One region of the Halobacillus sp. SY10 genome, then DNA from elsewhere that is predicted to be linked to it. Evidence: predicted binding sites of a transcription regulator. Region 1 holds the regulator's gene; the other holds the start of a gene.

Evidence for each region. Region 1 encodes LexA, which represses DNA repair genes until DNA is damaged. Its sites were predicted from a motif close to CGAACATATGTTCG; they were not measured.
Region 2: the regulator LexA is predicted to act here: its motif matches at 5,292-5,305, upstream of uvrB (excinuclease ABC subunit UvrB).

Annotation. Positions count from the first base shown of each region.
Region 1 covers NZ_CP174345.1:2,081,947-2,097,738, forward strand. The annotation lists gene hflX (GTPase HflX) at 1-702, shown strand, start outside; gene ACJA3J_RS10625 (methionine gamma-lyase family protein) at 758-2,005, shown strand; gene ACJA3J_RS10630 (MerR family transcriptional regulator) at 2,132-2,536, shown strand; gene glnA (type I glutamate--ammonia ligase) at 2,561-3,892, shown strand; gene ACJA3J_RS10640 (hypothetical protein) at 4,056-4,280, shown strand; gene lexA (transcriptional repressor LexA) at 4,328-4,951, opposite strand; gene ACJA3J_RS10650 (recombinase family protein) at 5,252-5,911, shown strand; gene ACJA3J_RS10655 (DUF896 domain-containing protein) at 5,997-6,230, shown strand; gene tkt (transketolase) at 6,409-8,412, shown strand; gene ACJA3J_RS10665 (YneF family protein) at 8,751-8,975, shown strand; gene ACJA3J_RS10670 (cytochrome c biogenesis CcdA family protein) at 9,115-9,816, shown strand; gene ACJA3J_RS10675 (Na(+)/H(+) antiporter subunit B) at 9,881-10,309, shown strand; gene ACJA3J_RS10680 (CcdC family protein) at 10,526-11,008, shown strand; gene ACJA3J_RS10685 (DUF2621 family protein) at 11,021-11,449, opposite strand; gene acnA (aconitate hydratase AcnA) at 11,728-14,433, shown strand; gene ACJA3J_RS10695 (redoxin domain-containing protein) at 14,728-15,300, shown strand; gene ACJA3J_RS10700 (FbpB family small basic protein) at 15,352-15,495, shown strand; gene tlp (small acid-soluble spore protein Tlp) at 15,639-15,792, shown strand, end outside.
Region 2 covers NZ_CP174345.1:3,330,748-3,346,539, forward strand. The annotation lists gene ACJA3J_RS17105 (YojF family protein) at 1-287, opposite strand, end outside; gene uvrA (excinuclease ABC subunit UvrA) at 354-3,230, opposite strand; gene uvrB (excinuclease ABC subunit UvrB) at 3,238-5,217, opposite strand; gene ACJA3J_RS17120 (peptide chain release factor 3) at 5,433-7,022, opposite strand; gene ACJA3J_RS17125 (SNF2 helicase associated domain-containing protein) at 7,340-10,543, shown strand; gene ACJA3J_RS17130 (heme A synthase) at 10,695-11,582, opposite strand; gene ACJA3J_RS17135 (metal-dependent hydrolase) at 11,686-12,246, opposite strand; gene ACJA3J_RS17140 (haloacid dehalogenase type II) at 12,323-12,973, shown strand; gene ACJA3J_RS17145 (PAS domain S-box protein) at 13,006-15,078, opposite strand; gene ACJA3J_RS17150 (ABC transporter ATP-binding protein) at 15,232-15,792, opposite strand, start outside.

The DNA of each region.
Region 1 (15,792 bases):
ACGGTCGTAAAACAACGGGAGCAGTATCGAAAACGGAGAAAAGAAAACCGTGCCTTTCAAGTCGCAATCGTCGGTTATACGAATGCTGGTAAATCAACGTTCTTCAATAGAGTGACCGACAGCCAGTCCTTTGAAGAGGATTTATTGTTTGCTACACTCGATCCTTTGACAAGGCAAATGAGCCTTCCTTCTGGTTTTTTGGCTCTCCTTTCTGATACGGTAGGATTTATTCAGGACTTGCCAACGACGCTCATCGCGGCTTTCCGATCGACGTTAGAGGAATTAACAGAAGCGGACTTTATCGTTCATATGGTGGATGCTTCACACCCTGATCACATGCAGCAGGAAAAGACCGTATTGAGATTGTTGGACGAACTTGGAGCTGGTCAACTGCCGATCCTGACCGTTTATAATAAAAAAGATCTACTGCAGGAGGATTTCATTCCACACTCCTTCCCATCGTTGACAGTGAGCGTTCATGATCCGATTGACCGTAAACGTGTTCTTCATAAAATCGAAGAGGTTTTAAAGGATGAGTGGTATGAGTATGACGTTTTCGTGCCAGCTTCTGAAGGGAAACGATTGCAGCAATTCAAGGCCTACAGTATGATCACGAGCATCCATTTTTATGAGGAAAAAGAAGGCTATGCTCTTCATGGTTTCATCCATCCTGAGCACCCATTGAAACATCAAATATTATAAATTTGAACAAAACGTTTATTCAACGAAATTCTGCAAGATAGGAAGAGGACTCATCATGAACATTCAAGAATTGAAACACCATGTAGAAAAAGAGATCAAGAACCAACACGAGATGGTTGATGAGATTGTCGAGTACAATCAAGAAAAGGTATTAAAGGCATTCCATAAACTGAGGGTCAGCGATTCTCACTTTAATCCGACGACAGGTTATGGCTATGATGACTTTGGGCGAGACACACTAGAGGCATTGTATGCAGAAATATTCAAAGCGGAAGATGCCCTTGTCAGACCTCAGCTCATCTCCGGAACGCATGCGATCACGACCGCCTTATTCGGTGTCCTGCGCCCGGGGGATGAACTGCTTTACATATCTGGAGATCCTTATGACACCCTAAGAGATGTCATTGGTTCTGAAGACAATAAGGATACAGGTTCTTTAAGTGATTTTGGTATCAGCTATCAAACCGTTCCTTTAGAAGGAAGTGGGGCTTTTTCTCATGATAGAATCCGAGCAGCTATACATGAAAAAACGAAGGTCGTAGCCATCCAAAGGTCCAAAGGATACGAGGATCGTCCTTCATTTACTATTGGCGAGTTACAATCCATCATTCAGTTCGTTCGTGACACAAAAGACGATGTGATAATTTTTGTTGACAATTGTTATGGTGAATTCGTAGAAATGAAAGAACCGCTTGAAGTAGGTGCTGACATGATTGCTGGCTCATTAATAAAAAACCCGGGAGGCGGGATTGCCAGAGTCGGGGGTTATATTGCGGGACATGAACACCTGATTGAAAAATGCAGCTATCGACTGACGGCTCCGGGGTTAGGGAAAGAAACAGGGCCGAGTTTAAACAGCCTGCAAGAGATGTATCAAGGGATTTTCCTCGCACCACATGTTGTAGGAGAAGCTTTGAAAGGAGCTATTTTCACTTCTAAATATTTAAGTGAATGGGGCTTCGACACATCTCCGGCTTATGATGTGAAGCGGACGGATTTGATTCAATCCGTAAATTTCAATACGGCTGAACAAATGATCAGGTTCTGTCAATCCATTCAGCAGGCATCTCCTGTAAATTCTCATTTCAAACCAGAACCGAGCGCCATGCCTGGATACGAGGATGAAGTTATTATGGCTGCGGGTACTTTCATTCAAGGCGCGAGTCTTGAATTGACGGCCGATGGTCCTATTCGTCCCCCATATACGGCATTCGTTCAAGGTGGATTGACCTACGCGCATGTAAAGATCGCTGTCGTACAAGCGGTAGAGCAGTTGATCGAAGAGGGTATGGTTAAACTTTGAAGCGGAGGGAATGATAACCCTTTCAAAAAATAGCCCCAAATTGTGTGAACATTCCTCACATATGTTGACATATCCCTTGCGTGACGTATAATTAAAGTATCATTCTTATGGGGAGGTGGCACATCGATGAGTGATGAAATTCGTCGTTCTATGCCGTTATTCCCGATGGGGATTGTTCAATCATTGACAGACCTTACTGCACGGCAGATCCGGTACTACGAACAGCACGAGCTGGTTCAGCCGGCCCGTTCAGAAGGGAACCGTCGCATGTTCTCATTTAATGATGTTGATCGGCTGCTTGAAATCAAAGACTTGATCGATCAAGGTGTGAACATGGCCGGAATCAAGAAAGTTCTGAAGCTGAACGATCAGCCAGATAATGAAGTATATGACGAGGATCAAGTGAAGGAAGTTCATAATGAACTTACCGAAAAAGAACTACGTCGTATGCTGCAACGAGAACTATTCACAGCGGGAAGACAAGGTAAATTAGCAATCAGACAGGGAGAAATGTCAAGGTTCTTCCATTAATTTTGTGTTGAGAGGAGAAATTCAATGGGTTTAACAAAAGAAGAAATCTACAAAAAAATCGATGAGGAAAACGTCAAGTTTATCCGTCTTCAGTTCACGGATATGCTTGGTACGATCAAAAACGTGGAAATTCCACTAAGCCAGTTGGATAAAGCTATTGATGGCATGATGATGTTTGACGGGTCCTCCATTGAAGGATTCGTTCGTATCGAGGAGTCGGACATGTATTTGGTTCCAGACCTGGATACCTTCGTCGTTTTCCCTTGGACTTCAGAAAAAGGGAAGGTCGCACGATTCATCTGTGACATCTACAACCCAGACCAAACTCCTTTTGAAGGATGCCCACGCTATAACTTAAAGCGTAACATCAAAAAAATGGAGAAACTCGGATTTTCTGCTTTCAACATTGGTACAGAACCTGAATTTTTCCTATTCAAATTAGATGAAAAAGGCGAACCGACGATGGAATTGAATGATAAAGGCGGCTATTTCGACTTGGCACCGACCGATCTTGGTGAAAACTGCCGTCGTGACATCGTCCTTGAGCTTGAGGAAATGGGCTTTGAAATTGAAGCCTCTCACCATGAAGTCGCTCCAGGTCAGCACGAAATCGACTTTAAATATGCGGATGCCGTCAAGCACTGTGATGATATTCAAACATTCAAACTTGTCGTCAAAACGATAGCACGTCAACATGGCTTGCATGCAACGTTCATGCCTAAGCCGTTGTTTGGCGTGAATGGATCTGGTATGCACGCGAACATGTCTCTTTTCAACGAAAAGGGTAATGCTTTCTTTGATGAGAAAGGGAAGGAACAACTGTCAGAAGTGGCTTACCAGTTTACAGCAGGCATCATCAAGCATGCAACGAACTTCACAGCCGTGACAAACCCTACTGTCAACTCTTACAAGCGTCTTGTACCAGGGTATGAGGCTCCATGTTATGTAGCATGGTCCGGTCAGAACCGTAGTCCGCTCGTACGTGTTCCAACATCCCGTGGTTTGAGCACAAGAATCGAAGTTCGGAGTGTGGATCCATCAGCGAACCCATACATGGCGATGGCAGTCCTTCTTGCTGCTGGACTTGATGGTGTGGAAAATAAACTGGAAGCACCAGCTCCTGTCGATCGGAACATTTACGTGATGGATAAGAAAGAGCGTGAAGCACACGGAGTTAAAGACCTACCTGCTACTTTGTATGATGCATTGGAAGAGCTGCATCAAGATCCAATCATGGTAGAAGCTCTCGGCGAACACCTATTTGAACATTTCATCGAAGCGAAAGAAATTGAATGGGATATGTTCCGTACACAGGTTCATCCCTGGGAACGCGAACAATATTTACAGACGTATTAAACCTTAAAACCCTTGAAGCTAATAGCTTCAAGGGTTTTTCTTTGCCTCACGGAACAATTTGAATGGGGTGAAGATAATTCCAAGATTTTGGTCGTATACTTTGGGGGATGTGTTACATATAATGTTAGTAAGAACAAACGTTCCTGTTATGGAGGTGTCACCAATGGAAGCATTAATCCAACGTTCAAAACTCGAAAAGATGAAGTTGGAATGGATCTATATCAACCACAAAGGCGATTTGTCTCAACGGGTGGTTAGAGTGGTCGACATTCAGGATGAATATGTAATTGCTTACTGCTATGAACGAAAACAAGTGAGAACGTTCAGAAAAAATAATATATTGTCTGTATTTCCTTTAACCTCCATCCGGAAAAGTTATGGAGCATGACAAAAAATAAAGAAAGAGGCGAGTTTAACAAAACTCGCCTCTTTCAATTAATGTACGGTTCTGTATAGACCGACGACTTTCCCTAAAATGGATACGTCCTGTAATAGGATTGGTTCCATTGTTGCGTTTTCAGGCTGTAAACGAACGTGATTTCTTTCCTTGAAGAATCGTTTTACAGTTGCTTCTTCATCTTCTGTCATCGCCACGACGATGTCACCGTTCTGAGCGGTTTGCTGTTGTCTGACGATGACCATGTCGCCGTCTAGAATTCCTGCCTCAATCATACTTTCCCCTTGGACGATCAGGACGAACGTGTTGTCATCCGATCCTGCGAGTGTATCTGGAAGCGGGACATATTCTTCGATATTCTCTACAGCTGTAATCGGGGAACCGGCCGTGACTTTACCGATTACTGGAGCGTAGGAGGCTTCACTTCTCGGAATACTGTGATCTTCTTCCAATTCAATTACTTCAATGGCACGAGGTTTCGTCGGATCGCGTCTAATATAGCCTTTTTTCTCTAATCTGGATAAGTGACCATGTACTGTTGAACTTGAAGCGAGACCAACGGATTGACCGATCTCCCTTACGGATGGTGGATATCCTTTCATTAAAACCTGTTCTTTAATAAAATCTAGTATTTCCTGCTGCCGTTTTGAAAGTTTACTCATAGATTAGCACCTCGTACATAGGATTATAGTAACCACATTGTACCACTTATGATTCAAAAATACAAACACGCGTTCGAAAAAAACCATTGACAAGAACCTGTGTTCGTATATAATAAAATTAACAAACGCGAACACAGGTTCTTAAGAACGTTCGTTCTATGAAAACGGAGGGGTTATGTATGTTTAACAAATTATCGAAGCTGGACTACACCTACATTATTCTTTTTATTGTTAGTTTTATCATTCTCTATTATTCTATGGTCACAGCTGTTTAATAGAGAAAGAGAGAGGAACATTCAATTGAAGGTGATTTTATACTGCAGGGTAAGTACGGAAAAAGAAGCTCAAGTGACATCATTAAACCGCCAAAGAACCGAGTTGACTTCAATGGCAGAGAGTCACGAATTTGAAGTTGTGGAATGTATTGAAGAACAAGCGAGTGGTTACGATATTGAGCGGGACGGGATCTTCCGTATGCTGGAATATTTTTCTTCCGGGCGTGCGGAAGCTCTGGTGATTCAGGATGAGACTCGATTGGGACGTGGGAATACGAAAATCGCATTGTTTCATCAATTGAATCGGTTGAATATTAAGGTGTATTCTTTATCAAATCAGGGAGAGTTGCAGTTATCAGAGTCGGATTCTATGGTTTTACAGATTGTGGGGATCGTAGAGGAATACCAGAGAAAAATACATAATATGAAAATACGCCGGGGAATGAGAAAAGCTGTTGAGGGCGGCTATGACCCATCAATCAATTTATCCAATCGGGACCAGGCGCCAGGTCGTGAGAGAATCGAATTTCCTATTGAAGAAGTGGTCCGGTTAAGGAAAAATGAGCTGACGTTTAAAGATATCGCTGCGACACTAAGAGGCCTTGGATATGATGTATCGAAGGCTACGGTTCATCGCAGATACAAGGAATACCTATCGCTTGAAAAAGAAGAAGAATCACGGTAATATATAGTTTAAGGACAAGGATCTGTGGATTTCTTGTCTTTTTCATGTTTTTACGATCCAGACTATGAGTAAAGGAGAAGGATCTATGTTATCTAAAGAAAAAATTAATCGTATAAATGAACTAGCGAATAAATCCAAGCAGGAAGAACTTTCGAAGGAAGAAAAAGCGGAACAGCAGAAACTGCGTCAGGAATACTTGAAAAATGCTCGTCAATCTTTCAAGAATCAGCTGAAAGGAGTTACCGTCATCGACCCGAATGGGGATGACGTGACACCTAAGAAGCTCCGTCAAATGCAGGAAAACGAAAAAAAGAACTAATTTTTAAATCTCCGTGTTCGATAATTTTCGAATGCGGTTTTTTTGTTTAAAACCCTTAATAAGGGGGAAATTAGGTGGGAGGTTGTGCAAAGATTTCGCACAACGCTTGTTTCAAAATGAATTTCATTATAGGATAATACATGGTACATATACCTGAAACGAAAGGGGAATGTTGAACATGGCAAACAGCCTTGAACAAACATCAATCAATACGATTAGAACTTTAACAATCGATGCAGTAGAAAAAGCAAACTCCGGACACCCGGGGATGCCGATGGGTGCAGCACCGATGGCATATACGCTATGGACTCAGTTCATGGATCATAATCCGAAAAACTCGAACTGGTTCGACCGCGACCGTTTCGTCCTATCTGCTGGACACGGATCTATGCTTCTTTACAGCTTGCTCCACTTATCCGGTTATAACGTGACGATGGACGACCTTAAGTCCTTCCGTCAATGGGATTCCAAAACCCCTGGTCACCCAGAGTTTGGTCACACAGACGGTGTAGAAGCAACTACAGGTCCCCTTGGACAAGGTATTGCAATGGCGACCGGAATGGCAATGGCTGAAGCTCACCTTGCAGCGAAATATAACCGTGAAGGTTATAATGTCGTTGACCATTACACTTATTCCATTTGTGGTGACGGGGACTTGATGGAAGGGGTATCCCAGGAATCAGCTTCTCTTGCCGGTCACCTTGGTCTAGGTAAATTGATCGTTCTTTATGATTCCAATGATATTTCTCTTGATGGCGACCTTGATCGTTCCTTCAGCGAGAGTGTTGAAAAGCGCTATGAAGCCTATGGATGGCAGGTGATTCGCGTAGAGGATGGTACGAACACAGAGGATATTGCTCAGGCACTTGAGAAAGCAAAAGCGAATACAGATCAACCAACAATGATCGAAGTGAAAACGGTTATTGGGTATGGATCTCCTAATAAATCTGGTAAGTCTGCCTCCCACGGTGCTCCTTTAGGAGAAGAGGAAGGAACGGCAGCTAAACAGTTCTACAAGTGGGATCACGAGCCATTCCACGTACCTGAAGAGGTCTATCAGGACTTTAAAGAAAAGGTTCAGCAAAATGGTCAGGATAAAGAAGAATCCTGGAACAACCTAATAGCTCAGTACAAAGAAGCACATCCAGAGCTTGCGGAAGAGTTTGAGCGTGCGATTCGCGGAGAGCTTCCTGAAGGCTGGGATCAAAGTCTTCCAACTTATCAGGTGGGCGAAGACAGCCCTGCGACACGCGCAGCTTCTGGAGATGCGATCAACGCTCTTTCAAAAGCTATCCCTAACTTCTTTGGTGGTAGTGCCGACCTTGCAGGTTCAAATAAAACGGCCGTCAAAGATGAAGAAGACTTTTCACGTAACAACTACGCAGGTCGAAACATCTGGTTCGGAGTTCGTGAATTTGCCATGGCGGCTGCCTTAAACGGAATGGGTCTTCATGGTGGACTTAACGTATATGCGGGTACATTCTTTGTCTTCAGTGACTACCTGCGTCCAGCGGTCCGCTTGTCCGCTCTGCAAAACCTACCTGTGAACTACGTCTTCACTCATGACTCTGTTGCCGTTGGAGAAGATGGTCCGACGCACGAACCTGTGGAACAATTGGCTTCTCTTCGTGCGATGCCAAACCTTTCCGTCCTTCGTCCTGCGGATGGGAACGAAACCAATGCGGCATGGAGACTTGCTTTAGAGTCTGAATCGACTCCAACAGCACTTGTCCTAACTCGCCAAGGGTTACCGACCCTTCAAGGTACAGAGGAACTTGCATACGAAGGAATGAAGAAAGGGGCGTACATCCTTAGCGATTCCGATAAAGAAGAGCCGGATGCGATCCTACTTGCTTCAGGTTCTGAAGTACAATTGATTGTTGAAGCTCAAGCGGAATTGAAGAAGAATGGTTACGACGTCCGTGTTGTCAGTGTACCTTCCTTCGATCGCTTTGAAGCTCAGCCTAAAGAATACAAAGAACAAGTCCTTCCTTCTTCTGTCCGCAAACGTCTGGCAGTTGAAATGGGCGCATCGTTCGGTTGGGACCGTTATGTAGGTTTGGATGGTTCCGTCATCGGAATCGACAAGTTCGGTGCTTCTGCTCCAGGGAATACTGTGATTGAGAACTATGGTTTCACTGTAGAAAACGTAGTGAAGCATGCGGAAAACTTGATGAAATAAACTAGGGAGAAGCTGCCTGTTCCTAAGGCAGCTTCTTTTTATGCCGTGAATTTCAATCTGCTCTTGAAAATTCGCGGTAAATAGTAGGGACAACCATTTTCGATTTCCCTGCTCTATGTGATATAATAGGCATAAGAATGATTGTTGTCTCTGGTACGGTCATCGTCGTTCCTAGAAGATGAGATCCTTTTTTCATGTGGGAGGCTTTTGCTTATCTAATGAACGGTTGATTCGTTTAGTAGCGTCTGGATTACGGTCATATTGAAACGACTATTGTATTCTAGAGAACGTTTTACTATACTGTTATGGGAGACAACACGAAGGAGGAAGACGAAGTCATGACATTGGGGATCGTTTGGGTCATCATCATTGCTTTATTGACTCTTGTCGGTGGTGCAGCTCTAGGCTTCTTCATCGCAAGAAAGTATATGATGAACTATTTGAAAAAGAACCCGCCAATTAACGAACAAATGTTACGCACACTGATGATGCAGATGGGCCAGAAGCCGTCTCAGAAGAAAATCAATCAGATGATGCGTTCAATGAACAATCAAATGAAATAATGACACTAAGCCTTCTTTCGCGAATGAAAGAAGGCTTTCTCTATGGGAACTTCTGTAGATGTTCACAAGATAAACATCGTGTTAGGCCTGAAGCTTTGATACAATAGGAGGCGACTATGAATGAAGGTGTGATGATTGAATGGATGTGAATCTTTTCCTTGCTTTTGGAGCAGGGTTTTTATCATTTATATCCCCGTGTGTATTTCCTCTGTACCCTGCATTCCTTTCCTATATTACTGGGATGAGTGTGCATGAATTAAAAGAAGACAATGGGATGTTGAAAAGAGCAAGTTTGATCCATACGGTTTTATTCTTATTAGGATTTACGACGATTTTTTTGATCTTAGGATTTTCAGGGTCGTTTTTTGCACAGTTTTTCATACAATATGAATCCGTGATCCGACGTTTAGGATCCATTCTGATTATTTTCTTCGGATTTGTTATTATTGGCGTATTCAACTTTGATTTTTTAATGAAAGACCGGAAGATAACTTTCAAGAATAGACCCTCTGGTTACATAGGCACGTTTCTTATCGGACTTACATTTTCACTTGGTTGGACGCCTTGTACAGGTCCTATACTAGCGGCCGTCCTTTCGTTAGCGGCTGATTCTCCGGAACTTTTCTTAGTCATGATGCTGTCTTATTCCCTTGGCTTTTCCATTCCTTTCTTAGCCTTGTCGTTCTTTATTGGCAAATTGAGTTGGATTAAAAACCATAGTACGGGAATTGTTAAGATAGGCGGGTATATTATGATCCTCGTCGGAATTGCTCTTTATTTTGATTGGATGACCATGCTTACTTCCTATCTTGCAGGACTCTTTGATTTTCAGGGGTTCTAAGCCGTGGATTTTAGAGAGGATTTATATTAAGATGATACTAGAGAAAAATTAAAGGAGCTTTTTTATGACCCAGACCAACGATATTATATTAAGAACAACAACCACACTTATAGCCTTTATCTTACTAGGGTTTTCCGTTTATTTATTTTTTGCTGGCCATAATGCTCCAGGTGGAGGATTTATCGGTGGTTTAATGACTGCTGCAGCAATTATCCTCATGTATATGGCCTATGGAAGTAAGGCGATGGAAAAGATTCTGCCGATTAATTTCCGTTTTCTAATTCCTGTTGGATTGATGGTAGCGGCAGCAACAGGGATTGGTGGAATGGTTTTTGACGCGCCTTTCCTCACCCAAACGTTCGCTTATTTTCAACTACCGATTTTAGGCAAGACCGAACTTGCTACGGCTCTCTTGTTCGACCTAGGTGTCTATCTAGCTGTTGTAGGGGTAACAATGACGATCATTTTGACCATTGCCTACGATAGGGAATAAAAGCGGGAGGTCGTCATGGCTAAAGTTTTAATTGCAGGGGAAGCGGTGGGAAAATATGCTTCACTTCAACCAGATTTGGTTACAGAGGGTATTACGAGCTAGTAAACGTGGAGCGAAAAACTTCGTTGTTAAACCCTTTGATGAAGCTCAGGTCCTGAATGCCATCGATCTTGTGTTGAACTGATATTAAGGACAGAGTAGAAAGAGTGAATCTTTATGTTTTGGTTAATTGCAAGTACCATTGTGGCTGCTGGTATGGCTACAGCGATGATTTTTGTCCGATTGCGAGCGGCAAAAAAACCGGCAAGTGTAAAAAAAATTATTCTTCCCCCTTTTATGATGAGCACAGGAGCCCTCATGTTTGTATTTCCGGTGTTCAGAGTCGAATGGAACCAGGTGTTTGAAGCCATTCTCATAGGTGTTATTTTTTCTATTTTCCTCATTCGCACTTCCAAGTTTGAGGTGAGGGATGGAGATATTTATTTAAAACCATCAAGGGCCTTTATTTTTATTCTTTTCGGTCTACTGATTTTGAGAGTCGTTTTCAAGCTCATTATTGGGCAGCATGTTTCCTTTGGGGAGACGAGTGGAATGTTCTTTCTGCTTGCATTCGGTATGATCATGACCTGGCGGATCGCCATGTTGAAACAATACTTAAAGTTAGAGAAAAAGTTGGAATTTAAAAAGGACCTGGCTTAAGCCAGGTCCTTTTTAACGTTCGATCAATGGGTCGTAAGGGCTCATGTCTATTTTTTTCTCCTCTAACTTTTTAACGAGAAATTTATGGTCTCGCTTCGGGGTCGCACGTATGTAGCCCTCGATTAAAATCTCCTGCGTGATTTTCTTTTTCTTTTTCTGCAGGGCAATTTCCCCGATGCGTCCAGCAATCTTCTGTCTTGCTACATCCCGGAAAAGCTCAGGAACAGGAGAGATCAACTCTTCTAATAAGTCTTTTTGCTCCGCGGACCACATGTGTTTTGTCTTGTCCACGTAATATTCTTCCCAATCAATGATTGATTTTCCGTCCTCTTTTGGAAGACGCTTCAGGAATTTGCGGAACATAAAAAAACCGCCAATGCTCATCAGACCAATCATGATGACAATCCACCCAACGATAAATAGGGCAAATCCACCTGACATACTATCACCTGTTTCATTGTCTTAGACTTCTCTAATTTCATTATAAAAGGTTGATCCTTTAAATACAAGCATGCGTTTTTGTAGATAATTGTATAAAATTTATGGAATTCAGAAAAATTTGTGGTCATTCATTTTACTTATAAATCGTTTTCATTTACAATAAGGATTGCAGATTTGTGAACTTGTTTTATACAAAGGGAACAAATGTAAGAAATTGGGGAATGGTGAAACCTTAAAAAAGGTTCACTATTGAATATTGATGAGGGGGTAAAAGGAATATGGCTAGCAATGCTTTTAATGCTCGCAAACAATTTGAACTCAATGGCCAAACGTACAACTATTACGATTTGAAAGCCTTAGAAGATGCGGGACATGGTAAGATTTCCCGTCTACCTTTCTCCATCCGTATCCTACTAGAATCTCTATTACGTCAACACGACGGACGCGTCATCAACGATGATCATGTCGAGAGTCTAGCAAACTGGGGAACGGAGAAATCCAAAGGGGAAGATGTTCCATTTAAGCCTTCCCGCGTTATTTTGCAAGACTTCACCGGCGTACCTGCCGTGGTCGATCTGGCATCTCTTAGAAAAGCGATGGTAGATATGGGGGGGAGCCCAGACAAAATCAACCCGGAAGTTCCTGTTGATCTTGTTATTGACCACTCTGTACAAGTAGACAAGTATGGTACACCAGATGCACTGAACGTGAACATGGAGTTGGAATTTGAACGAAACGAAGAACGTTATGAGTTCTTACACTGGGCTCAAAAAGCGTTCGATAACTATCGTGCTGTTCCACCTGCAACAGGTATCGTTCACCAGGTAAACCTTGAATACATCGCAAACGTCGTTCACGCGAAAGAAAATGAGAACGGCTCTTATGATACTTATCCTGATACACTTGTCGGAACCGACTCACATACAACGATGATCAATGGTCTTGGTGTGCTAGGTTGGGGTGTTGGTGGTATAGAAGCAGAAGCTGGAATGCTCGGCCAACCGTCTTACTTCCCAGCTCCAGAAGTTATCGGAGTGAAGCTGAACGGAAGTTTCCCACAAGGGACAACAGCTACTGACCTCGCGCTTAAAGTTACTCAAAAACTTCGTGAGCAAAACGTTGTTGGTAAATTCGTTGAGTTCTTCGGTCCAGGGTTGCAGGAAATGCCTTTGGCTGATCGTGCGACGATCTCCAACATGGCTCCTGAATATGGTGCGACATGTGGTTTCTTCCCGGTTGATGGGGAGTCTCTTGAGTACCTTCGCCTTACAGGACGCACTGAAGAGCAAATCAAGCTTGTAGAAGAATACTGCAAGAAGAACAGCCTTTGGTATGATCCGTCCTTTGAGGACCCGGAATTCACGTCACTTGTTGAAATCGATCTCGGTGAGTTGGAGCCGAATTTGTCTGGACCAAAACGTCCTCAAGACTTGATTCCTCTTTCTCAAATGAAAGAATCATTTGAAAAGGCGATTACAGGTCCAGCAGGAAACCACGGTTTTGGCTTGGATAAATCTGAGTTCGACAAAGAAGTTGAAGTGAAGTTCAATAATGGAGACAAGTCCGTCATGAAGACAGGGGCTCTTGCAATTGCTGCCATTACTTCTTGTACGAACACATCCAACCCTCACGTTATGCTAGGGGCGGGCCTTGTCGCTAAAAAAGCGATTGAAAAAGGGCTACAGGTTCCTGATTACGTGAAAACATCCTTAGCACCAGGATCCAAGGTTGTTACTCGCTACCTTGAAGATTCAGGCCTGATGACCTATTTGAATGACCTAGGATTCAACCTTGTTGGATATGGATGTACAACATGTATCGGTAACTCCGGACCGTTACTTCCGGAAATCGAAAAAGCGATTGCTGACAGTGACTTGACAGCTTCTTCTGTCTTGTCTGGTAACCGTAACTTCGAAGGACGTATCCACCCTCTTGTAAAAGCCAACTATCTGGCTTCACCGCCACTTGTGGTTGCTTATGCGCTTGCAGGTACTGTGGATATTGACCTTAAAAATGAGCCGATCGGAAAAGACACTGAAGGAAACAACGTTTATTTCAATGATATTTGGCCTTCTCAAGAAGAGATCAAATCAGAAATTTCCCGTGTTGTTACACCTGAAATTTTCCGTAAAGAGTATGAAAATGTATTCAACTCGAATGAGAAATGGAACGAAATCGAAACAACGGATGAACCATTGTATGATTGGAACGACAAATCCACATACATTCAGAATCCTCCGTTTTTCGAAGGGCTTTCCAGTGACCCTGAAGCGGTTAAGCCACTAGAAGGTATGCGTGTCATCGGTAAATTCGGTGATTCCGTAACAACAGACCACATTTCACCAGCAGGTGCGATTCCAAAAGATATGCCTGCAGGGGAGTACTTGCAAGACAATGGGGTAAGTCCTCGAAACTTCAACTCCTATGGCTCCCGTCGTGGTAACCATGAAGTTATGATGCGTGGTACGTTTGCAAATATCCGTATCCGTAACCAGTTAGCTCCAGGTACTGAAGGTGGTTTCACTACGTACTGGCCGACTGAAGAGGTGATGCCGATCTATACAGCGGCTATGAAGTACCAGGAAGACCAGACACCATTGATGGTCATTGCCGGTAATGATTACGGTATGGGAAGCTCCCGTGACTGGGCTGCCAAGGGGACAGATCTTCTTGGAATTAAGACAGTCATCGCAGAAAGCTTTGAGCGTATCCACCGTTCAAATCTTGTCATGATGGGTGTTCTTCCATTGCAGTTCAAGCCGGAAGACAGCATCGAATCTCTTGGTTTGACAGGTCGTGAGACATTCGACGTCGAAGTCGGTGAAGATGTTAAACCACGTGACCTTGTCAAAGTGACTGCTACAGACGAAGAAGGCAACAAGAAAGAATTTGAAGTAATTGCCCGCTTCGACAGTGAAGTGGAAGTCGATTACTACCGCCACGGTGGTATTCTACAAATGGTTCTACGTAACAAATTGAACTAAATTTCCTTCTGAGGATCGCCCTTTAAAAAGGGCGATCCTTTTATTCTTCTCAAAACCAGGCGTTCGATAACCGCAAATGTGTGCGATTAATGATGAAGGAAGAAAGTACAAACTCATACGGAAAGCACCGGTATCTCTTTAAACTTAGTAGCAACTCCGAAATATATTGAAAAAACCAAAAACATCAATAACGATTTTCTTACAATTTCCATTAAAGCTTTACAAGCATAAATGGTTTTCTTTATTCTTATACATAAAAAGAAACGTTTTGGATCATGGACGGAGGCTATCATCATGAAACAATGGTTGGCAACAGCTTTCCTAGTTATCCTTTTAGGTCTCATTATTTTTACAACCTTTTTTGAAAAAGATGAGGTGGAACAACAAAAATCTTCGGCAAGTCAGGAAACAGGGATGGTTGCACCTAATGCACCCGATGGATTACAAGTAGGGGAGCAGGCTCCGGATTTCACCTTAGAGACGTTGAACGGAGAGACTGTTAAGCTTTCTGATTTTCGAGGAAAAAAAGTTTTTCTTAATTATTGGGCCACTTGGTGTCCACCTTGCCGCGAAGAAATGCCTGAAATGCAGAAGTTCCATGAAAAATATGGGGATGAAGTGGTCATGCTCGCTGTTAACGGTACCGGAACAGAGAAAAAAAGGGAAGATGTTGGCCGCTTTGTCAAAGACGGAGGGTATACTTTTCCTATACTACTGGACAAGGAGCTCGAGATTAATCAGACATACCAGATCCTATCCATCCCTACCACTTATTTCATCGGTACAGATGGCGTCATTCAAGAACCAAGAATTGTTGGCCCGATGACCTATGAAATGATGGAAAAGAAGAAAGATGCACTGGAATAGGAATATTTTTATCAAATCATGGAAATCCTACCTATAAAAGGAGAGATATCCATGAGAAAACACAAAAGCATATCTTTTGAAGAACGTGTGAAAGAAAATATCCGATCCATCAAAGCTGATCAAAAGCTGTTGGATCAAATCGATGAACGGATTGAGAAGCGTCATAATGAACGTATGAAGCAAATCCCATCGTAAGTGGGGTTTGTTTTGTACATAGAGTAAATCATGAGGGAAGGAGCATGCTCCTTCCTTTTTCTTTTCATAATTCGTCTCCTTCCTGGGAAAAGTAAGGGATGACTCATCAAGGGTCCATTGAAATTTACAGGAGGGGAACGAACATGTCCCATAAACAACAGCATATGGCGAACCAAAAACCAAATCCTGACAATCGCGCAGATAACGTCGATCGTCTCCAAGAAAAAGTGACGAACACGATTGAAAACATCGAAGAATCCCATGATGCAATGCGGTTTGCATCAGAAGAAGAAAAGA
Region 2 (15,792 bases), 1.2 Mb from region 1:
GCCATGAGCAGCCGGTTCTTCTCATCAATTTCGTAATCCGTCAATCCTTCGGCATATACCCAGCCTAAGTCCAGTTTCAGACCTACACGGTATGACCCTCCGGTACTGACAATTTTCCCGTGTTGGTAAGAGACTTGCGCGTTTCGGATGAAAGCCCCGACGTTGTAGGCATTTTCATCGAAATGGCTTGCATAAGCCCCGTTCGTCGTTTCTAAGTGTACATAAACTTCTTTATTCGCTAGTTGATCAATTTTTTCTTGAACAACTTTTTGTTGAATGGCATCCACTCGTATTCCTCCCGTCAAACGATTCTTGTTTAACGATACTCAATTTAGAGGCAAGCGTCAAAACATCTACTTGTTCCCTACTTTTTCACGGGCATTCATTTTCTTATCCATCCGTGCCCTGTCTCGTTCTAGAACAGGTTTTAAATAACGGCCCGTATATGAAATCTCCTGCTCTGCTACATGTTCAGGAGTGCCGCTTGCAATAATTCTTCCCCCGTTTTCTCCACCTTCTGGTCCGAGGTCAATGATATGGTCGGCTTCTTTGATGACATCAAGGTTATGCTCAATGATCAATACGGAATCACCGTTATCAACAAGTCTTTGCAACACTTTCAGTAATCTTGAAATGTCATCGACATGCAGACCGGTTGTCGGCTCATCCAGGATATAAAAGGACTTTCCATTCGATCGGCGGTGAAGTTCACTTGCTAGCTTCACCCGCTGTGCTTCTCCTCCCGACAGTGTAGTGGCGGGCTGACCGAGTTTAATATATTCCAGTCCTACGTCGGCAACCGTTTGAAGCTTACGCTTAATCTTAGGAATGTTCGCAAAGAAGTCAAGCGCTTCTTCAATCGTCATGCCTAATACATCAGCGATGCTCTTGCCTTTATACTTCACTTCCAATGTTTCACGGTTATACCTTTTCCCATCACAAACTTCACAAGGGACATAAACGTCTGGCAGGAAGTGCATTTCAATTTTAATGATTCCATCCCCGCGGCAGGCCTCACAGCGTCCACCTTTCACATTGAAACTGAATCGTCCTTTTTTATACCCTCTGATTTTCGCTTCATTCGTTTGTGCGAAAACATCACGAATATCATCAAACACACCCGTGTAAGTAGCCGGGTTGGAACGTGGCGTACGGCCAATCGGGGATTGATCGATGTCAATCACTTTATCCAGATGTTCCATCCCTTCGATCGTTTTATGCTTTCCTGGTTTTTGTTTCCCATTGTGAAGTTTCATTGAAAGGGACTTATACAAAATTTCGTTAATGAGTGTACTTTTACCGGAACCGGAAACTCCTGTTACCGCTGTGAACACTCCGAGCGGAATTTCTGTATCCACTTTTTTAAGGTTATTTTCTTCTGCTCCTTTTATTTTCAAGAAGCGGTCATCCGCCTTCCGACGTTCGGCTGGCAGAGGAATGAACTTTTTGCCTGAAAGATATTGACCCGTCAAGGATTTACGGCTTTTCATCACCTGTTTTGGTGTTCCTTGAGTGACGATATCTCCTCCGTGAGCGCCTGCTCCTGGTCCGATGTCGATCAAGTAGTCCGCGGCCAGCATCGTATCTTCATCATGCTCAACGACAATCAACGTATTATCAAGATCACGCATTCGTTTCAGGGTATTGATCAAACGGTCATTATCACGCTGGTGAAGGCCGATCGATGGCTCATCGAGCACATATAAAACACCAGTAAGGGCAGAACCGATTTGGGTCGCCAGACGTATACGCTGGGCTTCACCACCGGATAGTGTCCCTGCCGAACGCGAGAGGGTTAAATAATCCAGGCCTACGTTCGCTAGGAAACTGAGACGTTCGCAAATTTCTTTAAGAATCATACGGGCGATCGTTTCTTCTTTTTCTGTCAACTCAAGGGCCTCGAAGAACTCCTTCGCTTCAGTCACGGAATAATCGGTTGTGATGCCGATATGCTTTCCATCGATCAAGACCGCCAGCGCTTCTTCATTCAATCGATTTCCTTTACATTTCGGACACGGTTTTTGAGCCATGTACTTTTCCATCTGTTCACGAATGTAATCAGAGCTCGTTTCACGGTAACGGCGAGAAATGTTTGGAATGACACCCTCGAAGAAAATATCGTTTTCCCTTACTTTTCCAAAGTCATTTTCGTAGCGGAAGTAGATTTTGTCCTCACCACTTCCATAAAGCACTTTCTCTTTATGTTCTTCCGGCAGGTCACGGAACGGTTTATTCATATCGATTCCGTAATGGTCGGAAACACTTTTCAGAAGCTGAGGATAGTATTGAGAACTCTGCGGTTCCCAGGCAGCAATCACATGTTCATTCAAGGAGCGACTCCAATCCGGGATCACAAGGTCTATGTCAACTTCAAGCTGTGTGCCTAACCCGTCACATCGGTTACAAGCTCCATAAGGGCTGTTGAATGAGAACATTCTCGGCTCTAATTCACTAACGGAAAAACCACAGATTGGACATGCGTGGTGCTCACTGAACATCAGCTCTTCTTCACCGATAACGTCCACAATCGTGTGCCCGCCACCAAGTTTAAGAGCTGTCTCAATAGAGTCAGAAAGTCTGCCTTCCACACCCTCTTTTACGACGATTCGATCGATGACGACCTCAATCGAGTGCTTTTTATTTTTCTCGAGATTTATTTCCTCGGAAATTTCGCGCATTTCCCCGTCGACTCGAAGGCGGATATACCCTTCCTTCTGGAGCTGTTCAAAGACTTTAGCGTGTTCCCCTTTTCTACCAGATACAACCGGTGCAAGGATTTGGAGTTTCGTTCTTTCCGGATATTCCATCACACGGTCGACCATCTGCTGAACCGTTTGTGAACTGATTTCCACTCCGTGCTTCGGACAGGTCGGACGACCGATGCGGGCGAACAACAGACGCAGGTAGTCATAAATTTCCGTTACTGTACCTACGGTTGATCGTGGGTTACGGCTGGTTGTTTTCTGGTCGATAGAGATTGCCGGGGACAGGCCTTCTATGGAATCCACATCGGGTTTGTCCATCTGACCTAAAAATTGTCGTGCATAGGCACTTAGTGATTCAACGTAGCGTCTTTGTCCTTCCGCATAAATCGTATCGAAGGCCAAAGAAGACTTCCCTGAACCGGACAAACCGGTCATGACGACCAGTTTGTTTTTCGGGATGTCGATATCGATATTTTTTAAATTGTGAGCGCGTGCTCCTCTAATACTGATATGTTTACTGGCCATACTCTTTTCATCCCTCCGCTTTTAATTCCAACAGCACATCACGCAGTTCGGCTGCCCGTTCGAAATCGAGGTCGCGTGCGGCTTGTTTCATTTCGGTTTCCAAATTGTCGATCATTTCCTGACGTTCTTTCTTCGTCATTTCTGAAGGCTTCTTACCTGTATCATAACCAGCTTCGTCTTCGGCTACGTTCGTCGCTTTAATCACGTCACGTACTTCCTTCTTGATCGTTTTCGGTGTGACCCCATGCTTTTCGTTATAAGCGATTTGTTTTTCACGACGTCTGTACGTTTCATCAATCGCAAACTGCATGGACTTCGTCATCTTATCCGCATACATAATCACTCGGCCGTTTTCATTACGTGCCGCTCGACCAATCGTTTGGATGAGGGAGCGGTCGGAGCGCAAGAAACCTTCCTTGTCCGCATCCAAAATAGTGACGAGGGAGACTTCGGGAATGTCCAGTCCTTCACGAAGCAAGTTGATTCCGACAATAACATCGTATTTCCCGACCCTTAAATCACGGATGATCTCAATACGTTCCAGTGTCTTAATTTCCGAGTGTAAATAAGCAACCTTGACTCCAAGGTCTTTAAGGTAATCGGTCAGATCCTCAGACATCTTCTTCGTTAATGTCGTCACGAGGACGCGTTCGTTCTTATCTTTCCGTTTATTGATTTCCCCTACAAGGTCATCAATTTGACCATGGATCGGGCGGACGTCTATTTCAGGATCCAGCAGCCCTGTCGGTCGAATGATCTGTTCAATCATTTTCGGTGTATGTTCAATTTCATAAGGACCCGGGGTCGCGGAAACATAAGCAATCTGATTGATATGTTCTTCAAATTCAGGAAACATGAGCGGCCTGTTATCCATTGCTGAAGGCAGTCGGAAACCATGGTCCACCAATACTTGTTTTCGCGCTCGGTCCCCGTTATACATTCCCCTCACTTGAGGAAGCGTAACGTGAGACTCATCCACCATCATAAGGAAATCGTCCGGAAAATAATCAAGCAGGGTATAAGGTGTTGCGCCTTCTTCTCTGAAAGTCAGGTGTCTCGAATAGTTTTCGATTCCAGAACAAAAGCCCATTTCGTTCATCATTTCCAGATCATAATTTGTCCGTTGTTCAAGACGCTGGGCTTCCAGCAATTTATCTTGGTCACGCAATTCCTTCAGACGGACTTCCAACTCTTTTTCTATATTTTTAATCGCTTTTTTCAGCTTTTCTTCACGCGTGACGAAGTGTGAAGCAGGGAAAATCGCTACGTGGTCTCGATCTCCGACAACTTCACCAGTCAGTACGTCGACTTCACGAATGCGGTCGATTTCATCTCCGAAAAATTCCACCCGCATCGCATGTTCCTCTCTTGAAGCGGGGATGATTTCAACCGAATCCCCACGTACTCGGAACGTCCCGCGCTGAAAGTCGATATCATTTCTTGCATACTGGATATCTACAAGGTTTCTCAATAACTCATCACGGTCTTTTTCCATTCCCGTTCGAATAGAAAGCACCTGGCTGCGGTATTCGTCGGGAGAACCGAGACCATAGATACAAGAAACACTGGCAACGATGATGACATCGTTCCGCTCAAACAGGGCAGAGGTCGCTGAGTGACGCAATTTATCAATCTCATCATTGATGCTCGCATCTTTTTCGATAAACGTATCTGATGAAGGCACATAAGCTTCTGGCTGATAATAGTCATAATAACTGACGAAATACTCGACAGCGTTGTTCGGGAAAAACTCTTTGAATTCACTATATAACTGTCCAGCAAGCGTTTTGTTATGGGCGATGATCAGTGTCGGTTTATTTACTCGCTCAATGACATTGGACATCGTAAATGTCTTTCCTGTACCTGTGGCCCCGAGCAATGTCTGATGCTTATCTCCTCGTTCAATCCCCTGAACAAGTTCCTCAATCGCTCGCGGTTGATCTCCTTGAGGTGAATACTGTGAAACTAATTCAAACTTCTCCTCCACGACGAAAACCTCCGTTCATTGTCTATACTCGTACTTTTTAGTTTACCACAACAGTTTACCATTCTAACATCGAACGAACAAACATTCGCATCTGGGTGTGCACTGTCAATTACTGGAGGACCTGGTGTGGAATAAAATTCCACACCAGGTCCTCCAGTTTATCCCATTTTCAACGATAAAAAAAGCACTTTGCAGATTGCAAAGTGCTTCGCTTATTAAGAATTCAGCGTTTGGTTGTATTCGTTGACTTCGAACAGATCGGTCAGCTCGATGTCTGGATTTTTATCTTTGAACCAACGTAGAGAGAAGTCGTTTTTAAAGAGGACAAGTGGATTGCCTTCTCGATCTTCTGCAAGCATGTTTCGCTCATCAAACAGCGACTCATCCACCTGATCTTCTTTCAACCAACGAGGGATGCGCTCACCTAGAGGAGTCAATTCAATGTCCACGTTGTACTCGTTCTTCATACGATATTCAAAGACTTCGTATTGAAGCTCACCAACCGCTCCGATGATATAGTCTTCAAATCGATAGCGTTTAAACAACTGAATGGCGCCTTCCTGCACAAGCTGTTCCAACCCTTTTCGGAACTGCTTGGATTTCATGACGTTCTTCGCTGTTACTTTCTTAAATAATTCAGGAGGGAATTGTGGAAGCTCATCGTACTCGAAATTGGACTTTCCGGTCACGATGGTATCCCCAATTCGGTAGACGTTCGGATCATAGATTCCGATTATATCCCCGGCATACCCTTCCTCTACGGTTCCACGGGAAGAAGCCACAAATTGCTGGGATTGAGCCAGTTTGAACGTTTTTCCTGTACGGGAGAGCGTAACGTTCATTCCGCGTTCAAATTTTCCGGAGCAGATTCTGACAAAAGCGATCCGGTCACGGTGCTGTGGATTCATGTTGGCCTGGATTTTAAAGATGAAACCAGAGAATTCTTCGTGATCTGGCGAAACGATACCCTCTGTCGATTTTCTCGGCGCCGGCTCAGGGGCCATATCAATGAATGAATTGAAGAAAGTTTCCACTCCGAACGGGGCGAGAGCACTTCCGAAGAAGACAGGCGTCTGATCTCCGCGCATCACTTTTTCCATATCAAATGTATCCCCAGCTTCAGCAACCATTTCCATTTCTTCTTCCGATTCCTGGAACGTGGCATTTTCCGTCAATTCAGGGTGCTGATCAAGCTCGCTGTAAGGAATGTATTCTTCTTCCTCGTTTCCTGTGTAATGAACGAATTGCTCATTTTCACGATCGAAGACGCCTAAGAAGCGCTTGCCCATCCCTGCCGGCCATGTCATTGGATAGGTTTCAATATTCAACGTTTCTTCGATTTCTTCCATCAATTCCAACGGCTCACGGCCTTCACGGTCCATTTTGTTGATAAAAGTGAAGATTGGGATGCCGCGCATTTTACAAACTTTAAACAGCTTGAGCGTCTGCGCCTCAATCCCTTTTGTTCCATCGATGACCATGACAACACTGTCGACAGCCGTCAATGTACGGTACGTGTCTTCACTGAAGTCTTCGTGTCCGGGTGTATCCAAAATATTCACTTGATAATCTTTATAAGGGAAGTTCATCACACTGGACGTGACAGAAATTCCACGCTGCTTCTCAATTTCCATCCAGTCAGATGTTGCAAACTTACCAGACTTTTTCCCTTTGACCGTACCTGCAGATCGGATCAAGTTTCCGAATAATAGCATTTTCTCCGTCATTGTTGTTTTACCGGCGTCCGGGTGGGAGATAATAGCAAACGTACGGCGCTTTTTCATTTCGTTTTGTATTTGACTCATCGTGATATCCTCCGTTTATTAAGAATTTCAATGCATTAGGATGGGTAGGATATACGTTTTACATTGGCAGATTCACTCCATAAAAAAAGCGCTCACACACTCAAGCGCCTTCGTCGAATTTTTTGATTATACTTTGAAAGTTAGCATAACCCACATGTAAAATCAATCACAAAAACAAACATCTTCCAGATATTGGTGTACCAGGTCATCCAGATTCTGGATGACCTGGTCATACATTTATTCCTAAACCCCTCTCATTCTCTTTAGGTGTTCAAACCTGTTATAATGGGATAAAAACGATAGTAAGGATGCCAGTTATGCAGAGTTACTTATTACAACCGAACGATATAAAGAAAATTACTGGTCAAGCTTTTTACACACGTGGAAAGCAATATTTCGACCGGGGGAAAGTGTACGGTCTTTCTCATAATAATGCGATTCGCTCATGGCGGGCGGTCGTTGCAGGAACGCACGACTATGAAGTCCGTGTTTTCTTTTTTGAGGACGAAGATGTGGAGGCGACGTGTGAGTGTCCAGCTTATGCCACCTACTACAAGTGTAAGCATATTGCGGCTGTCCTGATCGCCATCCGTGAAAAAACGTTAGAAGATCTGGCGCCGAAACTAGCAGAAAAAGGCCGCAAATCCCAGTCCGGTTTGACGAATCAGGACCGGATGTTTGCGGTCAGCTTGTTCGAGGCCTTCAGACAGCGTCAGGAAAACCGAGGGGCACAGGACTTGAAGAAACCTCTTCAAATCCAATATTTCCTTCACCTACAATCGATTCTTGGCTCAAAAAGCCTCGGCTTGGAAATGAAGCTCGGAGAAAACTATCCCTATGTGATTAAAAACATCCGTGACCTGCTTGATCATATTCGTAAAGATCAAGCATACCGGATTACAAAAAAGTTCACGTACGATCCCGCAGAACACTCCTTTTCAGCTGATGATAAGGAAATTCTAAGACTATTACAGCTCGCTTACGAACAAGAACAATTTTATGAGCAACAGTGGAATTCAGCCGAACCGAAAGTATTAAAAGTTTCTCCAACGCTTGCTACTCAACTGCTTCCGCTTTTAGAAAAGCAACAGGCAGAGGTGATAGAGCGAGGGGAAAACGTGGGACTCGTCCGGTTCGAAGAGGAGTTCCCGAACCTTTCTTTTTACGTTTCGGAAGAACGAGGCCACTTTCATATGCACATGAATCATTTGAAAGATTACGATTACCTGTCGGATTACCACCTTCTCTATAAACAAGGCAGCTTTTATCCTGTCGATGCTCAGCAGGAAGAGGTCCTTCAAACGCTTTACACCATCCTTCCTTACAATTCGAATGGAAACCACACGGTAAGCCACAATGATATGGAAGGAATTGTATCGTATGTTCTTCCTGAGCTTGAGACCATTGCAGATGTACAGCTTGATCGCTCCGCTCAAGAAAAAATTGTGCAAGAGTCACTCGTTGCTAAAACCTACTTGGATTTTCAACAGTGGACACTCACGATTGATGTTAAGTTTCAATATGGTGACTTGTCGATCGATCCGTTCAATGAGCAGCCATTGAGCAATCAAACGATTGTAAGACGCGATCGACAGACAGAGCAGGAAATCATGCAGATCATTGAACTTGGCGAATTCAAGTTTGATGGAGAGATGGTCTATATTGAAGACGAGGACAAGCTGGATCAATTCCTTTATCACTACTTGCCAAAGCTAAAAGAGCACAGTGATGTTTACCTTTCCTCTTCCGTCCGTTCCCTTGTGGAAGATCGACCACTCGAACTGCAGACGTCGGTTGAACTGGAGAGCGACGGCAATTGGCTCGATATCAATTTTACCATCGATGGCATAAGTGATAACGATGTGACAGAAGCTCTTAAAGCCGTCATTGAACGGAAAAAGTATTACCGTTTATCCGACGGTGCACTCATGGCTTTGACGAGCGAATCCTTCGATCGTTTTCAAAAGCTCGTCGATGATCTGGAGTTGAGCACAAAAGATTTAGAAAACAACCATTTCCAAGTCTCAACAGCACGAAGCTTGCAAGTGGAAGATGCACTGAATCCGAATGAAGCAGAAAGAAATCAGCTTTTCCAAGAGCTTGTGGATCGACTGAAATCACCTCAATCCTTTGAAATTGATCCTCCGGAAGGTCTGCAGGCGGACTTACGACCATACCAATTAACCGGTTTTCGTTGGATGAAAATGCTCAGTCATTACGGTTTAGGCGGTGTGCTCGCTGATGACATGGGATTAGGGAAAACCATACAAACGATTACCTTTTTGTTAGATGAAAAAATGAAAGGGAACATGACAGACCCGGCCATCATCATCGCTCCAGCTTCTCTTGTATACAATTGGAAAAAAGAACTTGAAAAATTCGCACCAAAATTGTCGGTACAGATTTTGACAGGGGATCCAACGGCAAGACAGGAAGCGCTGAACGAAGCAGCAGAAAAAGATATTTGGATTACATCTTATCCATTGCTCAGACAGGACATCACTTCTTATGAAGAGCAAAAGTTTCACGCGATGGTCCTCGATGAATCACAAGCAATCAAAAATGAAACGACGAAAACAGCTGTGGCCGTTCGATCGATCAAATCGAGACATCGCTTTGCCTTAAGTGGTACACCCATTGAGAATTCCCTGCAGGAACTATGGTCGCTGTTCCGTACCATCATGCCAGGATTTTTCACGAGTAAGAAAAAGTTTATGCAATTAAAACCGGAGAAGATCTCTTTGATGACCCGCCCGTTCATTTTACGACGGATGAAAACAGAAGTGCTCGATGAGTTGCCAGATAAAATTGATACCGTCCAGTATTCAGAGCTGACACGGGAACAGAAAGAAGTGTACCTCGCCTACTTGGAAAGAATTCAAAACGATATCCAAGAAACAATTGCAACGAAAGGCATACAGCGAGGCAAACTCGAAATTCTCGCCGGACTTACGAGACTAAGGCAAATTTGCTGTCACCCCGGGTTGTTCCTTGAAAATTACGAAGGACAGTCTGGAAAGCTTGAACAGTTGAAAGAACTGACGCGGGAGCTGAAAGAAGGCGGGCACCGACTGCTGATCTTTTCTCAGTTTTCAAGCATGCTGACCAAGATGCACGATGAACTTGCCAAAGAAGGGTTACAGGCCTTCTATTTAGATGGCAGCACGAAATCGGAAAAACGAATGGAAATGGTCGAAGCTTTCAACGAAGGAGAAAAAGATGCATTTTTCATCTCCTTGAAAGCGGGAGGTACCGGTCTGAACCTCACAGGTGCGGACACCGTTATCCTTTACGACCTCTGGTGGAACCCGGCCATCGAAGAACAGGCGGCTGGCCGTGCGCACCGCATCGGTCAAGAAAAAGTCGTACAAGTCATCCGGATGATATCAGAAGGCACGATCGAAGAGCGCATCTATCAGCTCCAACAGAAGAAACGCGATCTAGTCGACCAAATCATTCAACCGGGAGAATCGATGCTTACTTCCCTAAGCGAAGAAGAAATCAAGCAACTCTTCCAATAAAGAGCCGTTACCAAACGGCTCTTTTTCTTTTGCACGTAGTTCATTGGTATTTTCTGTATGACCTGGTCTGGAACAAAGTTCCAGACCAGGTCATACAGAAATTTCCATAAAACCCCTAAAAAAGAAAGCTGCCGCGTTGGCAGCTTTCTTCTTATACTTTCATGGTTTTCTTTTGCAGTTTGAACCAGTATCCTCCGAGGATGCAAGCGCCGATGACCATCGTCACCGTAGAAATGAGCATATGCATCGAAGAAGCGAGCACGACGTTTCCTGTAACGACGATAATAAATCCTACCACTGCATTCAGCAGAAGAGAGATCAAATAAGCCCAGGACAACGCGATATGGTATTTGAACCTTGAAGCGTAGATGACGAACCAAATCGCTGCGACAATGACAACAAAGGTCGCTACCCAGTGTAAAGAATACACGGCATTCGCAACGGACTCACTTGTGATCAAGTATTCCATCGCTGGAATGTCCATCATGACATTGCTCGCGCGGCTGTGTTTAAAGAATGCACCGAGAATCACCTGTCCAATATAGGCGATATAACCCAGCAGAAAAGCACGATAACTCATAGATACCGATGCCCAGCTCGTCCGGTTCAGCTCGATTTTCTTTTCATGAAGACTGTAACTCAACAACACGAGAACGATTAACAATAGCTGGCTGAACGTAACGTCGAATGTCGTGAACCCTGGTGGTGTCCCTAGGAGAACGTTCAACCCTCCAACCATAGACTGAAATACAAGCAGCGCCAAACTTAGAATAGCTAAAATAAATACAGATTTGTTTTTACGGTATTTATAGATCGCACCTACAGCATTGATGGCAGTGAGCATGATAAGTAATGGGACCATCAAACGGTGTGAATACTCTATAATGACGTGATAGTCTGTAATATCAGGAAAAATCTTTCCGTTACAAACCGGCCACGTCGTCCCACACGCGTCCCCTGAATCCGTCGCAACGACAAGGTTTCCGAGGATCAATGCGAGAAACGTAACGAATGTAGTTAGAATTGAAAATTTCTTCATCGTCTTACCCTTTCTCTATCTATGATCATGATGTCATGAATATTGTTTGTTTCCTAAGTAAATCATATCACGAATTTTGGATGATAGAGAAAGGAAAGCGCCGTCATGAGTCATGAACTTTTTGTGAACGACGTTTATCCCTGATTTTTCTAACGAGTAAATAGAGGAGAGAAACCGCAATTAGCAAGGTATTGACCATCGAGAAAACGTTCGCATAATGATCATCATCCCAGTAGGAAACGGGGCTTTTAAACGTATAGCTGCTGATTGGATAGAACATAGGAACCGCATCATCATGATGGGTAAGAATATCAAGGATTACATGCCCAAGCCACCCATAGGAAAAAGCGGTCCACATCGAGAGCCTTCTTCCTTTCCAGATCAAAAAAATGACAAAAAAGATCCCCCATACAAGCAGGGAATGACCCGCATGCCGCAAAACAAAAACGACAGGATGATCAAACAGATCATGGACTAAACCAAACAACGATCGCATTGGATCGGCATCGTCCACCACCTGCCACGCCTGTCTTCTTACACTTAAATAGATGAACATGACATAATACACGATATCTGGTGAAAGGCTCCCGAAAATAAACCAGCCGGTGTACCTTTGTTTTCTAGTTGCAAAAAATGTCCAGTAGCCATGGTGCAGTGTATTCATTTTTTCACCCTCCCCTAACTTCTTGTTTACCCCTAATCCCCAAGGGGAACCTAATCAATGGAAAGGAGTCTGAACTATGACCTATAAAGCTTACGTTTTCGATGCGTATGGAACGTTATTTGACGTCCATAGCGTCATGAAGAAGATTCATCAATTTTTCCCTGACCAAGGTCCTAAGGTAAGTGAAGAGTGGCGCAGCCGGCAGGTTCACTATTTCCTCGTCCGACAGTTGATCCAAGGATACAAGCCATTCACCGACATTACCAGATGGGCGCTTTTAGATGCCCTCGCTTACAGTAATGTGGATGTGAAACCGGATGTTGTGGAAGACCTGATGCACGAATATGAACAACTTCAGCCTTACGATGAGGTCCCTTCGTTAAAACAAAACCATCAAGACAAAACGTTTACCATTTTTTCAAACGGGACCCGTTCGATGTTAGAGCCTCTCTTAGAAAATAATCAGCTGAAAGAAGACTTTAATCTACTCAGCGCTGACGATGTTGAGGTTTACAAGCCTCACCCCAATGCCTACAGCTACGCTCATGAACAATTAGGGTTTGAAAAAGGAGAGATCCTTTTCTTTTCGAGTAATCCCTGGGACATTACAGGAGCAGCTTCCTACGGGTTCCATACGGCCTGGGTGAACCGAAAACAGCAAAAATGGCCGGAACTTGGAATCAACCCGACACACATCATAAGCAATCTTAATGAAATCCCTGACTAAAAAAGACGGAGTCCCATGGGGGGCTCCGTCTTTTAAGGATGATGCTCGTATAGACGCACCTGATTTTTCCCGTCTCGCTTTCCTCTGTAAAGAGCCTGGTCGGCTGACCGGAACAGGTCATCCAATGTCCGTCCATCTTCCGGATAACAGGCGACACCGATAGAAAAAGAGGAACGGATTTCCTCTCCTTTGACGATATAAGGCTCTCTCAATTTCTCGAGCGCGCGCATGGATACTTCATAGATTTGATCACGATCCGCAATATCTTCCAATAGAATCGCAAATTCGTCCCCACCGATTCGTCCGACAGAATCCCCCGACCGGATACATTCTTTCATCCGCTTCCCGACACTGCACAAAAATTCATCACCAATTTCATGACCATATTCATCGTTGATGCACTTGAACCCGTCCCCATCTAAGTAAAGGAGGGCGAATGATTCACCGGACCGTTCAGCCTTCGCGATGGCCTGTTCCACCCGGTCTTCAAACAGCCTCCGGTTCGGCAAATCCGTCAAATAATCGTAAAAAGCAAAACGCTCAAGCTTTTCTTCATAATTTTTCTGCTCGGAAATATCCCGGGCCACGATGACAAAATGGCTGACCTGATTCTGCTCGCTTACAACCGGCGTCCCTCTGCATTCAAACCAGACAGGCTCTCCATTCTGGCTTTTCAATGTTAAGGAAACCGTAAACGCTTCTTTACTCCCTTCGCTCCACTTAAAAGCATTGGAAAGGTTATTTAAATCATCGGGCTCAAGCTGCTTCATGAGCTCTTCTGAGGACATCTCATGCGGAGCGCGGCCTAAGAATTTCTTTTGTGATGGAGACGCGTAAACCAACTCTCCCATTGGTGAGAAGACAGAGATCAAATCATTGGAATGATCGGCAATCAGGCGGAACTTTTCCTCACTCTGCCTTAAAGCTTCATGGGCCCTCACTTGTTCCGTCCGGTCCTCAAGGATCGCATAAATCCCTTCTTTCTGCCCCTCATTAATAATCGGAACGAGAGAAACTCGTAAAATACGCTCTTCTCCATCCATCCAAAAACTCGTTTCAAACCGGGTACCGTTTTGGAAAAAGGATTCTAACAGCTGCTTCCTCAACCAGCTTCTCTGCTCTTTTGGCACCCAATCGACGATAGACGTTTGCACTAGGTCATCTTCCTCAATTTTCAAGAGACGCAATGTAGCTGAGTTCGCTTTCTTAATCAGCCCCTGGAAAGTAAGCGTCAAGATTGGCTGTGGGTTATGTTTGAACAACGACCGATAGCGGGATCTGCTCGCTTCCAACTTCCTCTGAGCGGTTTTATCTTTCGAAATATCTCTTACTATCGAACTGATGCCGATTGTTTCCCCATCTTCGTTCTGAATCGGAGATACGCTGATCGAAACATCCACAAGCGTTCCGTCTTTTCTTTGACGGACCGTTTCAAAACCGGCAATCGCTCTTTCCTTCCCTTTACGAACAAGCTCGTGCGCTTCTTCTATTCTGTTCGAAGGGACAAACGGGAACGAAGAGGCATGCATTTCTTCTTTCGTATAGCCGTACAGCTCTTCTAATGCACGATTCGCTTCTAAAATATTGCCGGCTGTATCGACAATCAAAATCGCGTCTGTCGTATCCTTCATCAAAGAACGATACATGGCATTGATCCGGCTGAGATCGCGTTCTTTTTCGATCACTTCGGTAATGTTCCTCGTAATCGCGACAATGTGGGTCACTTCTCCCGATTCGTCCATCATAGGAGTCAGCACGGAATGTCCTCTGAAAAGTGTTCCATTTATGATAATTTCATCTTCATAAGTGAGGGCTTCTTTTTTCTTAACAACTGTTTGATAGGCTTCAATTAAAGCCTCTGCTTGTTCCTCACTTAAAAGATCTTCTATGTATTTGCCTTCCCATCCCGCTCCTTTGATCGGGGAATGGTTTTTGGCAGATTCATTCATATACACATATTTAAATCGTCTCTCTCCGACGACTTCCATAAAAAAGATATAGTCGGATATTCCATCCATAAGCATATGTAACAAGTGTTCATGAGGAATGCGGTCAGCAATCCCTGCTATGATTCCCTGATCCATCCATTCTTTCACTCGTTCCATGGATTATCCCCTCAATCATATAATCGTATTTACACATGTATACCATGTTATCATGTTTCATTCCTGCTTCTCTATGTATCTTTCTACCAAAAAGTCAGAAATCCTTTCCAGATATGTAAAAAAGCAATGTGCAGCGCACATTGCTTTTGAGAGTTATACCGTTTGTTTTTGTTGAGCCTGAGCTTCCGCCTGCGCTTCTTTGATCAAACAACGCCCTTTTCCATGCGGAATGCACATCGGTGTACCGAAAAGAGGATCCTCTCTGACATCACAAAGCATTTCGAATACATGCTGCATCATGTCACAAGTCACGACATCCTCCGGCTTCCCTTGTGCGAAGACCGTTTTATCTTTCACTGCGATAATATGATCTGCATAACGACAGGCCAGGTTAATATCATGGAGCACCATGACAACCGTACGTCCATTGTCCTGATTCAAATCAAAAAGCAGATCCAGAATGTCAATCTGGTGCGTCATATCTAAATAAGTCGTCGGTTCATCCAATAGGAGAATATCTGTATCCTGAGCAAGAGTCATCGCAATCCACGCACGTTGACGCTGCCCACCGGACAGAGAATCGACCGTTCTGTCTTTCAACTCCATCAAGTTCGTATCTTCAAGCGCACGCGTCACAGCCTTTTCATCTTCGTCCGACCAGCGTTTAGCGAACCCTTGGTAAGGATAACGGCCTTGCTTTACAAGCTGATAGAC